Regions from separate parts of the Chryseobacterium sp. KCF3-3 genome, predicted to be linked through region 2. Evidence: riboswitches for the same ligand, from Rfam matches in the RefSeq annotation. Region 2 holds a riboswitch; each other region holds the start of a gene.
What was found. Region 2 has a riboswitch for cobalamin ahead of metE (5-methyltetrahydropteroyltriglutamate--homocysteine S-methyltransferase). Riboswitches for the same ligand answer to the same signal wherever they lie in the genome.
Positions count from the first base shown of each region.

Region 1: linked by a shared signal. The riboswitch ahead of ACKTTZ_RS01275 (acyl-CoA thioesterase) and the one ahead of metE (5-methyltetrahydropteroyltriglutamate--homocysteine S-methyltransferase) in region 2 are both predicted to bind cobalamin.
Region 3: linked by a shared signal. The riboswitch ahead of ACKTTZ_RS02040 (TonB-dependent siderophore receptor) and the one ahead of metE (5-methyltetrahydropteroyltriglutamate--homocysteine S-methyltransferase) in region 2 are both predicted to bind cobalamin.
Region 4: linked by a shared signal. The riboswitch ahead of ACKTTZ_RS15090 (T9SS type A sorting domain-containing protein) and the one ahead of metE (5-methyltetrahydropteroyltriglutamate--homocysteine S-methyltransferase) in region 2 are both predicted to bind cobalamin.

Region 1 is NZ_AP035792.1:269,365-272,522, forward strand. It holds gene ACKTTZ_RS01265 (ATP-binding cassette domain-containing protein) at 1-629, shown strand, start outside; gene ACKTTZ_RS01270 (hypothetical protein) at 660-1,460, shown strand; cobalamin riboswitch at 1,494-1,674, shown strand; gene ACKTTZ_RS01275 (acyl-CoA thioesterase) at 1,790-2,173, shown strand; gene ACKTTZ_RS01280 (HD domain-containing protein) at 2,233-2,823, opposite strand; gene ACKTTZ_RS01285 (XAC2610-related protein) at 2,825-3,158, opposite strand, start outside.
Region 2 is NZ_AP035792.1:4,146,174-4,149,331, forward strand. It holds gene ACKTTZ_RS18465 (LytR/AlgR family response regulator transcription factor) at 1-196, shown strand, start outside; gene ACKTTZ_RS18470 (Lrp/AsnC family transcriptional regulator) at 220-681, opposite strand; cobalamin riboswitch at 877-1,063, shown strand; gene metE (5-methyltetrahydropteroyltriglutamate--homocysteine S-methyltransferase) at 1,242-3,158, shown strand, end outside.
Region 3 is NZ_AP035792.1:439,981-443,138, reverse strand. It holds gene ACKTTZ_RS02045 (T9SS type A sorting domain-containing protein) at 69-1,382, shown strand; cobalamin riboswitch at 1,519-1,697, shown strand; gene ACKTTZ_RS02040 (TonB-dependent siderophore receptor) at 1,729-3,158, shown strand, end outside.
Region 4 is NZ_AP035792.1:3,330,104-3,333,261, reverse strand. It holds gene ACKTTZ_RS15095 (esterase-like activity of phytase family protein) at 1-1,241, opposite strand, end outside; cobalamin riboswitch at 1,466-1,658, shown strand; gene ACKTTZ_RS15090 (T9SS type A sorting domain-containing protein) at 1,721-2,827, shown strand.

The sequences.
Region 1 (3,158 bases), 1.7 Mb from region 2:
CTTTTAAAGAAAATAAGATCCTTCAGGATATTTATTTGGCATGTGAAACCGGGCAGATTATTGGAATTCTGGGCAGAAATGGTGTTGGAAAATCGACATTATTAAAAATTATTTTCGGAACTATAAGTAGCGATACCCAGTTTATAAGGTACAATGATAAAGTTCTGAAAAGCATTTCCGACAGAAAAAACAGAATTGCCTACCTGCCACAGGATACTTTCTTGCCAAAATACAATACCATTAAAAGCTTAATTCCTCTTTTTTGCAATAAGAAAAATACTGATCTATTATTCACTTCAGATCTGATCCGTCCTTTTTTGTCAGAGAAACCTAAAAATCTTTCCAGAGGTGAGCAGAGAGTCATTGAAGCTTTAATGATTATTTATTCCGAAGCGGATTTTATTTTACTTGATGAACCCTTCCACAGTCTTTCTCCGAAAATTTCTACAGCATTGAAAACAGCAATCATTGAACAGTCTAAGTATAAAGGATTCATTATTTCTGATCATAATTATCAGGAGGTTCTCGATATTTCACACCAAATATTTCTTCTTCGTGAAGGCTATCTGAAACAAATACAAGATTTAAAAGAACTGCAACGGTATAATTATCTTCCGAAAAGCATTTAATTTATATATTTGAGGGATCAAAAAATTTTCATGATGACTTTCATAAATAAAGCATTCTATTTATCCGCTTTCAGTATTTTATCTATTGCCTTTGTAAAAGGGCAGACAAAAGTTCCTTTTGGAGTTGTAAAAGCTGAAGAAGGATATGCCAATGTACGTGTACATAAAGACGATTACCGAAAAATTGTAGACAAGATCCGTATGCGTAAAGGAGATGTATTTGTTTATGTAAAACCAGCTCCCGGAGAAACGGAATGGATCTGGATCAAATATCCTGAGAAACAAGATGACGACAAGCCTTTTGTACGTTATGAAACTCTTGATAAGGAAGGCATGGTGAATAAAGGACGTATTGCCTATGTGGACCAGCTCCCTGCCTACACTCCATCTAGATCTAAAAACGGAAAATCCCTTATTTTTACAGACAATTCTGATCCTAAGATTCCTACTGCCCAAAGAAGCAAAGTGGTGATTGATATTTATCCTTCCAATGCCGGATACCGTAAAAAAGAAAAAGATGCAGAAGGAAAAATTCTTACCATTGATAAAGTAAAACCATGGGGAATCGGAAATGACCTTCCCGAAGGAATGACCGAAATCAAATCCATCAGAGTACAGCAACCCGGAAGAGGTTCTGTTTTTGTAAGAGAAGCCATCAAAAATATGTTCCAGCCTACCATGGATTTTGAGAACATTGGAGTTACTTCCCTTGATAACGATAATATTTTCCTTTATATGATAAACGGTTCAGGAGAAAACAGATACACTACACTCTGGACGATTAAGAAAGGAAGAGTAATCAGCCAGATTATTTTCCATAATCCGGAATAAATTCATTATTTTTGCACCCGAAAAGTTTTACACTTATTCATCACAGAAATTGGTTCTGCATCACTGCAGATTAAAAGGGAACCGTGTGAAAATCACGGACTGTCGCGCAACTGTAAGTAGCTGAAATCTTTATCAAAGATCCACTGTGCGAGGCATGGGAAGGAGATAAATGATGCTACAAGTCAGGAGACCTGCCTTTTTCTTAAACATGTAACTTTCGCGATTTGAAGTTGTATTGATCTGATGGATTGTTTCAGGAATTCTATAAGTTCCTGTCATTATTCTGTTGTTTTAATATCATTTCACATCGCTTTAATTAATAATGATATATGACTACAGAAGAAAGAATTGAAGCATCCGAAACCAGAATCTTTAAAGCGGTTTTCCCTAACACAACCAATCACTATGATACCCTTTTTGGAGGTACAGCAATGCAGCTGATGGATGAGGTAGCTTTTATCACAGCAACCCGTTTTGCCAGAAAAAGAGTGGTAACGGTAAGCAGCGATAAGATCGATTTCAAAAAACCTATTCCTGCCGGAACCATTGTTGAGCTGATCGGGAAAGTTTCATACGTGGGAAAAACCAGTATGAAAGTGAATGTTGAAATTTATACTGAACAGATGTATTCCTATGAAAGAGAAAAAGCAATTATAGGTGATTTTACTTTTGTAGCGATTGACGAATTCAAGAAACCAATTCAGATACTATAAATAATAAAGCATCGGGCGGCCATTGGCCGCCCGATGCTTTATTATATTTTTCATTGAAATTATTTCAGCACTTTTTCTGTTTCCAGACTTTTATTCAATAAAAGCTCAAAAGCCTCTCCCATTTCATCCGATGCTCTTCTGATCGCATTTTCAAGCATATTTCGGATTTGTCTTTCTGTCACTCCAGCTTCTGTCCAGCTTTTTCCGGAAGTATGAGAATTTAAGATAAACGGCATGATTCTATCAATTCCACACGCAAAAATAGCATCAGGAGTTTTCTCATCCTCAAATTCCAGCCATAAATTAAAAAATTCCGAACGCAAAGGTTCATCCAGAATTCCAAAGATTTTCTGGGCCGAAGCTTTCTCTCTTTCAAACTTTCCTACCATTGCTTTTTCGTCAAAAATAAAAGTATCTCCCGCTTCTATTTCTACAAGATCATGAATGGAAAGCATTCTTATCACTCTCAACAAATCAATATCTGCACGGTTTTTAGCATACGGATAAAGGATCTGAGCCAGAATAATAATCTGCCAGGAGTGTTCCGCTGTATTCTCTCTTCGGGAATCATCTGCATTATAATTTCTTCGCTGTACGTTTTTAAGTGCATCTACTGCCAGAATAAAATCAATCTCTTTCTGAATTTTCATCTTACTTCTTATTTCTGTTATATTGATCAGACGGATATACCTTTGTTTTGGTAATCCATTTATTATTTATCTTTTCTTTAGTGGTCACTTTTACAGAGCCTTCAACACTCATATCCTCTTCTTTTTCAAAAACTTTGTCAAGTCCTTTATTCGGAATTACAGCATATTCTGTGGTAAAAATATCACAGCAGCCGGACTTTCCATAAGAAATAAGACGTTTACGCTGGGCATCGACATCAAAAATATCCAGACCATTTGAACCCAGCTCTGTAAGTTCCTCGCTTTTTACAAACCCCATTCTTGTTTTGTTGAAGACATATACGTCATAAGATGCT
Region 2 (3,158 bases):
AAAAGAAATTGAAATGCAGTTGAATCCTTCAGATTTTTTCAGGATCAACCGGAGTGAGCTTGTTCAGAAAAATCATATTGAAAGAATAGAGCGATACAATAAAAATACACTTTCTGTTCAGATAAAAGGGCAGAAAGATCATCTTATCACAAGCCAGAGCAATACTTCCACGTTCAGAAAATGGATTGAAGAATAAATGGGTTCTCCGGTTTTATACCGTTAAATAGTCAGCCCATGGTTATTTTTTACCTCAGCCATCACAAAAGTACTGTGCGTACTTCCTATGGAATCTACAGATCCAAGCTTATTGAATACAAAATCCTGATAATGCTTCATATCCCTTACCTGAACTTTCAGAAGGAAATCAAAATCTCCGGAAATATTGTAGCATTCGGCAACTTCTTCAATTTCCAGAATCTCTTTTACAAAATCATAACCTACAGATCTGTCGTGAATTTTGAGTTTGATCTGGCAGAAAACCGTAAACCCACGATTCAGTTTTTCAGCATCAAGAACAGCTGCATATCTTTTAACAAAACCATCCTGTTCCAGTCTTTTTACCCTTTCAAAAACAGGTGAGGTGGATAGGTTGATTTCTTTTGCAAGTTCCTTAACGGTCAGTTTAGCATTTTTCTGGAGCAGCCTGAGCAGCTGTACATCCTTGTCATCGAGTTGTTCCACAGAATATTATTCTTTTAAATGATTAAAACAGTCAAATGTACAGAATTATATTCTTCTATTTATATTTTATAAAGTTTAATTTGCTTAATTGTTTGATGTTTGTTGTGGTTTTGTTCTGTATTGTTAATTTTACACAAAATTAAAAACTTTTACTGATGGCCATAGTCAAAGGTAAAAGTACAGTTCTTTACAGATACTTCATCAAACAGGAAAGGTTTTACTTAAGGTAGATTAATAGGGAATCGTGTGCAAATCACGAGCTGTCGCGCAACTGTAAGTAACACACCAAAGGTTTCTGTCCTTGTAGATCCACTGCCAAAAGCGGGAAGGATGACGGAAACTGTTACAAGTCAGGAGACCTGCCTTTACTGAATTGACAATGCTTTCGCGGTCTGAAGCTTTGGGGTCATACAGATGATATATCGGATTTGAGTATTTTCTTTTGTAAAGGAAATTACGCTGTCTGCTATATCATGACTTTCCTGAATCTTCTTCTGCTAAAACATCACGAAGCCTTTTAAAGAACTTTCCCAATAAGTTTAATTAAAAAGTTTAAAAAAATGCAAACTCACATCCTTGGCTATCCGCGTATTGGTAGCAAAAGAGAACTTAAAAAAGCCTGCGAGCAGTATTGGTCAGGTAAAATCCTTTTGGAAGAACTTCTGAATACCGGAAGGACGATCTGCAACCAAAACTGGAATATTCAGAAAGAAGCAGGAATAGACCTTATCCCGTGTAATGATTTTTCATACTATGACCAGGTTTTGGATATGAGCCTTGTAGTAGGAGCAATTCCAACACGTTATCATGAAGTGGTGCTTAAAAAGAACAATACTGAGTTGGATCTTTATTTTGCGATGGCAAGAGGATATCAGAAAGACGGATTGGACATTACCGCAATGGAAATGACAAAATGGTTCGATACCAACTATCACTATATCGTTCCGGAATTTTATAAAAATCAACAGTTTAAACTGAGCTCAGATAAAATTTTCAATGAATTTGCAGGAGCAAAACAAGCTGGAATCAATGCAAAACCGGTGATTATCGGACTGGTTTCTTATCTGTTATTAGGAAAAGAAAAAGAAGAAGACTTCGATAAATTGGATCTGGCTGGAAATCTTCTTACTGTTTATACAGAGATTTTAACTAAACTTCAGGATCAGGGAGCAGAATGGATTCAGTTTGATGAACCTTTTCTGGCCTTGGATTTAACAGAAAAAGCCAAAGAAACGTATCTTTCTGTGTATGCCGAAATCAGAAAACGTTTCCCAAAACTGAAATTTATTGTAGCTACGTATTTTGACGGATTAAAAGATAACACATCACTTGCTGTTTCCCTTCCGGTGAATACATTGCATGTTGATCTGGTGAGAAATCCTGAACAACTTGATGAGGTTCTGAATGTTATTCCTGAAAGTTTAAGCCTTTCATTAGGAGTAATCGACGGTAGAAATATCTGGAAAAATGATTATGAGAAATCATTGTCATTCATCAGAAAAGCTGTTGAAAAATTAGGCTCTGAAAGAATTTTCATTGCACCATCATGTTCATTGCTTCATTCACCTTGTGACCTTGATTTTGAAACCAATCTTAATCCTGAAATTAAAAACTGGCTGGCTTTTGCTAAACAAAAAGTGACAGAAGTAGTAACCCTTAAAGAATTGGCATCCGGAACGGAAAATGAACAGATTCTTGAAGCATTCGAAGAAAATAAAAAAGCAATTGAAAGCAGAAGAACTTCTTCTCTTATCCATAATGATCAGGTAAAACAAAGAGCGAATGCCGTTACTGAAAAAGATGCTCAGAGAATAAATACCTTTAAAATCCGTAAAGAAGAACAGCAGGAAGTATTGCAGCTTCCTTTATTTCCAACCACCACCATCGGGTCATTCCCGCAAACCACAGAAGTAAGAAGCTGGAGAGCCAAATTCAAAAAAGGAGAGCTTACCGCAGAACAATATGACACCTTGTTGAAAGAAGAAACGCAGAGAACAATCCGCTGGCAGGAAGACATCGGAATTGATGTATTGGTTCACGGAGAATTTGAGCGCAATGACATGGTAGAATACTTCGGAGAACAGCTGGAAGGATTTGTATTCACTAAAAACGGTTGGGTACAAAGCTACGGAAGCCGTTGTGTGAAACCGCCTGTAATTTTTGGAGATGTTTCCCGCCCGACTCCGATGACTGTGTATTGGTCTGAATATGCACAATCCCAGACTGAAAAATGGGTAAAAGGAATGTTGACAGGTCCTGTTACGATTTTACAGTGGTCTTTTGTCCGTGATGATCAGCCTCGTTCAGAAACATGTAAGCAGATTGCTTTGGCGATTCGTGATGAAGTGGTGGATCTGGAAAAAGCAGGAATCAGAATTATTCAGATTGATGAACCTGCGATCAGAGAAGGACTTCCATTAAGAAAAACAGACTGGCAGAATTATCTGAAATGGGCTGTGGAAGCGTTCAGAATTTCA
Region 3 (3,158 bases), 1.9 Mb from region 2:
TCTTTTGACAAGGTGAATATTGTATTAATATTGTTTTCACCAATTCGAAACGCTAAATATAATAAAATATGAAAAATTTTTACAGAGTATCAATGAAAATGTTGACGGCTTGTCTTTTTCTGAAATTTGGTTTTGCAGAAGCTCAGCTTACTGTAATAGGTTTGGGAAATTATAATGTAGGAGCAGTCTCAGACAATGGAGTCGTAAGTATGCATACAAGTGGAGGAGGAATATATAAATGGGATGCAGCGGGAGGACTTGTACAGATTGGTTCTATATCAAACGGTTATCCGGCTGCTGGTAGAACTGTTGTTTCGAATGACGGAACTAAAATATCGTCATCCATTACAAATGCAGCAACGGGATTCAATGAAATATCAACTTATGATGTAGCTACTTCCACCTGGGTAAACAGAGGTGGGCTTGTTCCTACTGGATGGGATGGCAGTGTAAGTTCAACCTGGGGCATGACTACCAATGGAAGTACGATCGTAGGTTTAGGATTTCTTACTGCTGCGAACGCACATGCTGTGAAATGGGATGCTGTAAGCGGAATGATAGATTTGGGAAGTATGGTTCCCGGACGCAGCTCCAGAGCCAATGCAATCAATGCTGCAGGAACAGTAATTGTAGGTTGGCAGGATGAGCCGACCGGAACAAGAAGTGGGGCAAAATGGCAGGATGGAGTAGAAAGTTTTATTACAGATAATAATGGAAACAATGTGGGAGAAGCAGGAGGAATTTCTGCAGACGGAAATACCATCATAGGCTCAGCAAATCCTAATCCTTATGTCTGGAATGCGGTAAGTGGACTTACTTATATAACACATCCTAATGCTTCTTTCAGCTTCAAAGGAGGAGCAACAGGAATTTCTGCTGATGGGAAAAAAGTAATAGGGTACTACAGAGCATTTGGAGCACCTCCTATGTCAGGGGAAGGCTTTATCTGGACCTCTGCTAGCGGAAGAATTAATCTGAATGATTATGCCGCGTCTTTAGGAATTGCTACCAATGGAGTCACGATGGGGCTTCCTTTAGCGATTTCACAGGACGGAAAAAAAATTGCCGGAACTGGGACAAATGCTTCAGGGCAGATGATTGCTTTTTATCTGGATACTTCTCAATTTTTATCGGTCAATGATGCCGTGAAAGAGAAAAACAGTATAGGAATCTATCCTAATCCTGTGACTGATATTCTATATTTTAAAGGAAAGGGAAAAATAGAGAAAGCTGAAATTTATAATATGGTTGGACAAAAGGTAAAATCATTTGATACGGTAGAAGGGCAGATTGATGTTTCATCGCTGTCAAAAGGAGATTATATTTTACAATACTCTGTAAAAGGAGTAAAACAGGAGGCTTATAAATTTATAAAAAAATAACATATATAAATAGTAAAGTAGTGGGATGAATGGCTGTTTTCAATATTGAAAGCGGCCGTTCTTTTTTGTGTATATAACAAAAGGATAGCATGTTGGTATAGAAAAGCCTGGTTTTTGGCGAATACATATAAAAAACTATCTTTGCAAAAATTTTGGTTTCCAGTATTTTGGAATGAAAAGGGAATCGGGTGTAACTCCCGGACTGTCCCCGCAACTGTAAATCGCAACTCAAGTTTCTGCAAAAAACCACTGTTTAATAACGGGAAGGAGCAGAATGCGAAAGTCAGGAGACCTGCCGGAATTATAATTAAAAAACATATTGCTTTCGGAGGAAAAGTAAAAAAGTATGGATATAAAAAGATCTTTAGTACTGCTTTTTTCATCGTATGGCTGTTTTCTTTTTGGACAAGAGAAGGCCATCGATACTGTTTATGTCTTCGACAATCAGATGAATAGGGTGAAACTTTTTCATCCGGTAAAAATAATTTCGGCGGAAGATGCCGAGAAAAACTCCAGTAATCTTTCTGAACTTCTGAGATTTCAGTCACAGGTTTTTATCAAAGAAAATGGCCGTGGTGCTGTTTCTTCACCTTCTTTCAGAGGAACTACCGCTCAGCAGACTGCTTTTGTCTGGAATGGGATTAATATCAATTCCAATTTTCTGGGGCAGGGAGATATCAATAATATTGCCTTGTTCGGATATGATCAGATTGGTGTAAAAGCCGGAGGAGGAAGTGTAATATACGGAAGTGGTGCCATTGGAGGAAGTATTCACCTGAATAATACGCTTGACTTTAATAAAGGTTTCCATGGTTCTTTATTTTCTGAAGTCGCTTCCTTTAACACTTATAATAATTTTATAAAAGGATCTTACAGCAATGATAGATTCAGTTTCAAAGCTTCCGGAAATTATTCTGTAAGTGAAAATGATTATAAGGTCAGTGACCTGAACTATATCAACAGAAACGGGAGTTATTACAATACAACATTTAATGTAGGAGCATCCTATAAAATTACAAACGATCATAAAATTTCGTGGCAAAGTCAGTTTTTTGATTCTTCGCAGCGCTTTCCTGTATATGAAGAAACGGGAACAAAAACGAAATATAAAACTCAGAGTGTAAGAAGCCTTCTTTCCTGGGACTGGAACAAAACAAAGTTCAGCAATTCCTTTAAAGCAGCTTATACAGAAGAGAATTTTCAATTTTTCGGTTCGTTAAATCAGCCTAAATCAAGTGGCGGAACCGGGAAAAATTATATCCTTAAAAATGATTTTAATTATTTCCTGAACTCAAAGTGGAATTTTAATATCATTGGAGAGTTTCAGGTCAATAAAGGAGAGGGATATATGAACGGAATATCCAGTGTGAGCAGAAATATTGGTTCTGTTTCAGGATTGTTAAGATATTTTGCAACAAAAGACCTGCGTTTTGAGGGTGGATTTAAGAAAGATTTTGTGGAAGATGTGAAGTCTCCGCTGATGTATTCATTCTCCGGAAAATGGAGTGCTGCAAAATGGTATGATGTAAGCTTTAATGTGTCAAAAAATTTCAGATTTCCATCCTTTAATGACATTTATTATGAACCGGGAGGAAATAAAGATCTGAGACCGGAAACTTCTACTCAGGTAGACATGACCAATGAGTTCAAAGTGGGAGATTTTAAACTTACTTTATCTCCATACTATATGAATGTGACTGATCTTATTGTCTGGCTTCCGACTGCTTTAGGCTACTGGCAGGCATACAATGTGAATAAATCTGAATCTTACGGATT
Region 4 (3,158 bases), 820 kb from region 2:
CCTTTGTCTACTTTACCCGTTTTAGGTAAAATTTTAGCTTTTGGATTTCCGTTTCCATCATCCACTACTCCAAAATCATCATCATTGAAAACAGCCAGTTTATTATTTCCTAAATAAACAATTCCTTCGAATTTATCATGCTCGTAACCCAGTTTTGCAACCAGATCTACGGCTAATGTTTTGGTAACAGCTTTTATTCCTGCATTGGTAATTTCATCCCATGAACACTGCTCTAAAGCTTTTCCGTTAATTTTCATTCCGTCCACCGCATTAATATCGGCTCCGTTCACATCGGAAGCATTGCTCAGATTGATTCTGTATACTTTTTTGATTCCTCCCTGAGAACCGAAATTTCCGTCTCTTTCAATCACCAGGAATTCATTATTGCTGATGGCTGTAATATCACACACCGAATCAGAAGCGCCACCATCCTGTTTGTATAAAAACTGCTTGGTTTGCCCTGTAATAATATCAAAAGTGACAATTCTCGTTAAAGTAGTATTGGTGGCCAATGCTTTACTAGGAACAAACATCATGGATTGTATTGTACCTACCAATGTTCTTCCATCCGGAGTCATGCAAAGTCCTTCCATTCCTCTGTTGGCTCTTCTTTTTGCTAAAACAGCTGGTAGTTTTCTTGGTCCTGTATTTACGCCAACAGGGCTTATTCTTTCCATTTCTACTCCGTCTACACTGTAATGTACGATATGTGGACCATATTCATCAGAAACCCAGAATGTACCATCAGCGGCAGCAACAATACTTTCGCTATCAAGACCATATTGATCAGTACCCAAAACATTTCCGGAAGCATCATAAGCTACTTCTCCGGTACTTCCCATTCCTACAGGATTTGGAAGTCCTGTAATAGGTTGTCCGGATGGATTTTTAAGTTTAATATATTTGATGACCTCTACATTTCCGTCAGCATTGATTTTAAAATGCATAATGGTTGGAGTAAAATTAGGAGCAAGAAACTTTTTCCCATTCTGGAAGTCGGTATTAGGACCTCTATCTGTAATGACATAAAATTCTCCCTTTCTTGTAGGATGAGCAGCTGCTCCGGAACCAAAGCCACCGTTAATAACATCCACACCGTTTATTGTAGCCAGTTTTGTAAATGGAAATTCCTGAGGTAGTTTGGAATAATTAATATCCTGATTAATCATTGTGGTATCGTCATCACTTTTACAGGAAGCCAATACAGCCAGTATACCCACAGAACATAGTAATTTTTTCATATGCTATTTTATGGCTGCGAAAATAGGGCTTGATTGTAAACTGATCTTAAATACAATGATAATTGTTTTTTAACAATAGAACAGACAGAATGCATTGAAGATAAATAATAAAAGAACCTGTTTGAAAATGAAAAACCAAGAATCCAGCCCAATCGTTAATCAATTTGAAAATCAACTTTTTAAAGGAAAATAATTCACAAAACGGACTTATCAATTTATATGATATATTTGCAGCGTTTTAAGGCTGAACAATGTTCATTAATAGGGAATCAAGTGAGAATAATATTCAAATCTTGGGCTGTACCCGCAACTGTAAACTGTTTAAACTTACTGCACGAAAAACCACTGGACCTGAAAATCCGGGAAGGAAGCTGTAAGATGTGAGCCAGGAGACCTGCCGTAAAGCACCAGATTCAGAGAAAGAATTATTTCTCCTCTGAAGATAAGTTTCGGGAATAAAACTTTAAATTAATTATATCATGAGGAAAATCTATCTTTTTTTCTTACTGCTTTGCATGCAGGTATTGTCGGCCCAATTTACAGAAAACGACATTAAATTTTGGGTAGGAACAGGTTCTAAAAAAGCATATTTCATTGCAGATTTTAATGATGACAGCTCTCCCAATTCTTATGCATGGGGATATCGTTTTGACGGCGATGGCCTGTTGATGGAAGATCTTATCAATGCAATTGTGGCAGCAGAATCCCAAATGCAGGTTGACATTCCTACGGGATATCTTTCTATTCTGAATTATAATCATCACACATCTACTGTTGATGACAGCTGGATAACATGGTCCGGATCCAGTTCATCAAACATGACATGGAACAATGGTGTAGGTTATACGCCTTTGGAGGACGGAAAATGGTATGGAGTGACTTACGGCCTTGATCATTACGATATTCCTCCTTCTTCTCCCGTTCCAGCCTACAGTTCTGCCTGGTTTACTCCGTCTCAGGTTACGAACTGGGTGGGAACAGGAACTAATAAAAGCCTTGTCGTTATTGATTTCGGAACTGATAATGCCAACGGAAATGCGAATTCTTTTGTTTTTGGAATTACATACAACGGAAGTATCAATGCTGAGCAGGCTTTACAACTGATCCAATCTCAGGCTTCTTATTTTAATTTTGCATTAGCGAATAATCAGATTGCTACTCTATCATTGAATTCCTTTGCAGGGAATGCTTCCGGATCAGACAGCTGGAAGCTATATAAAGGAAAAGATCTATCAAGCTGGCAAACAAAAGCCAGCCTTTCTCAGATTCAGCTGAGCAATAATGATTGGTTTGGGTTGAGCTTTGGGCTAAGAAGACCATTTACACCCTCTGAAGCACAGCTGACTTTAGGAATTTCTTCTGTGACAAAGAAAAAACTCAATATTTATCCAAACCCGGCAAGTGATTTTATTCAGATTGAAACGGCTGAGAAACTGAAAGAAGTGAATATCTATTCTGTAGCAGGACAGAAAGTAATGACTTCCCAAGTTACTAAGATTGATATTCATTCTTTAAACTCTGGAGTTTATTTTGTGGAAATTAAGACCTCTGAAAATACAACGATCCATAAGATTGTTAAGAAATAGAGAAAGCGACTTGAGTCGCTTTTTTTGTGAAGATGTGAGTAAAATATACTGTTGAAAACCACCCCGTCAAAAATTCTTTGAATTTTCGCCACCCCTCCAGCGGAGGGGAATTTTTACCCCTTCAGTTGGAATTTTGATCTGGTTTGTAATTTTTCTCTCACATCTGTTGTTGAATCCTTATGCTGTATTCTTACGGAATGACAAACTGTATGGATAAACCATTATTCCAATTGTGTCTTTCCACAGGAGTCTAAGCATTTGGTAAATAACTTAAATGAGTGATTAAAATACAAATCCAACAAAAAAACCGCACCAATCTGGTGCGGTTTTC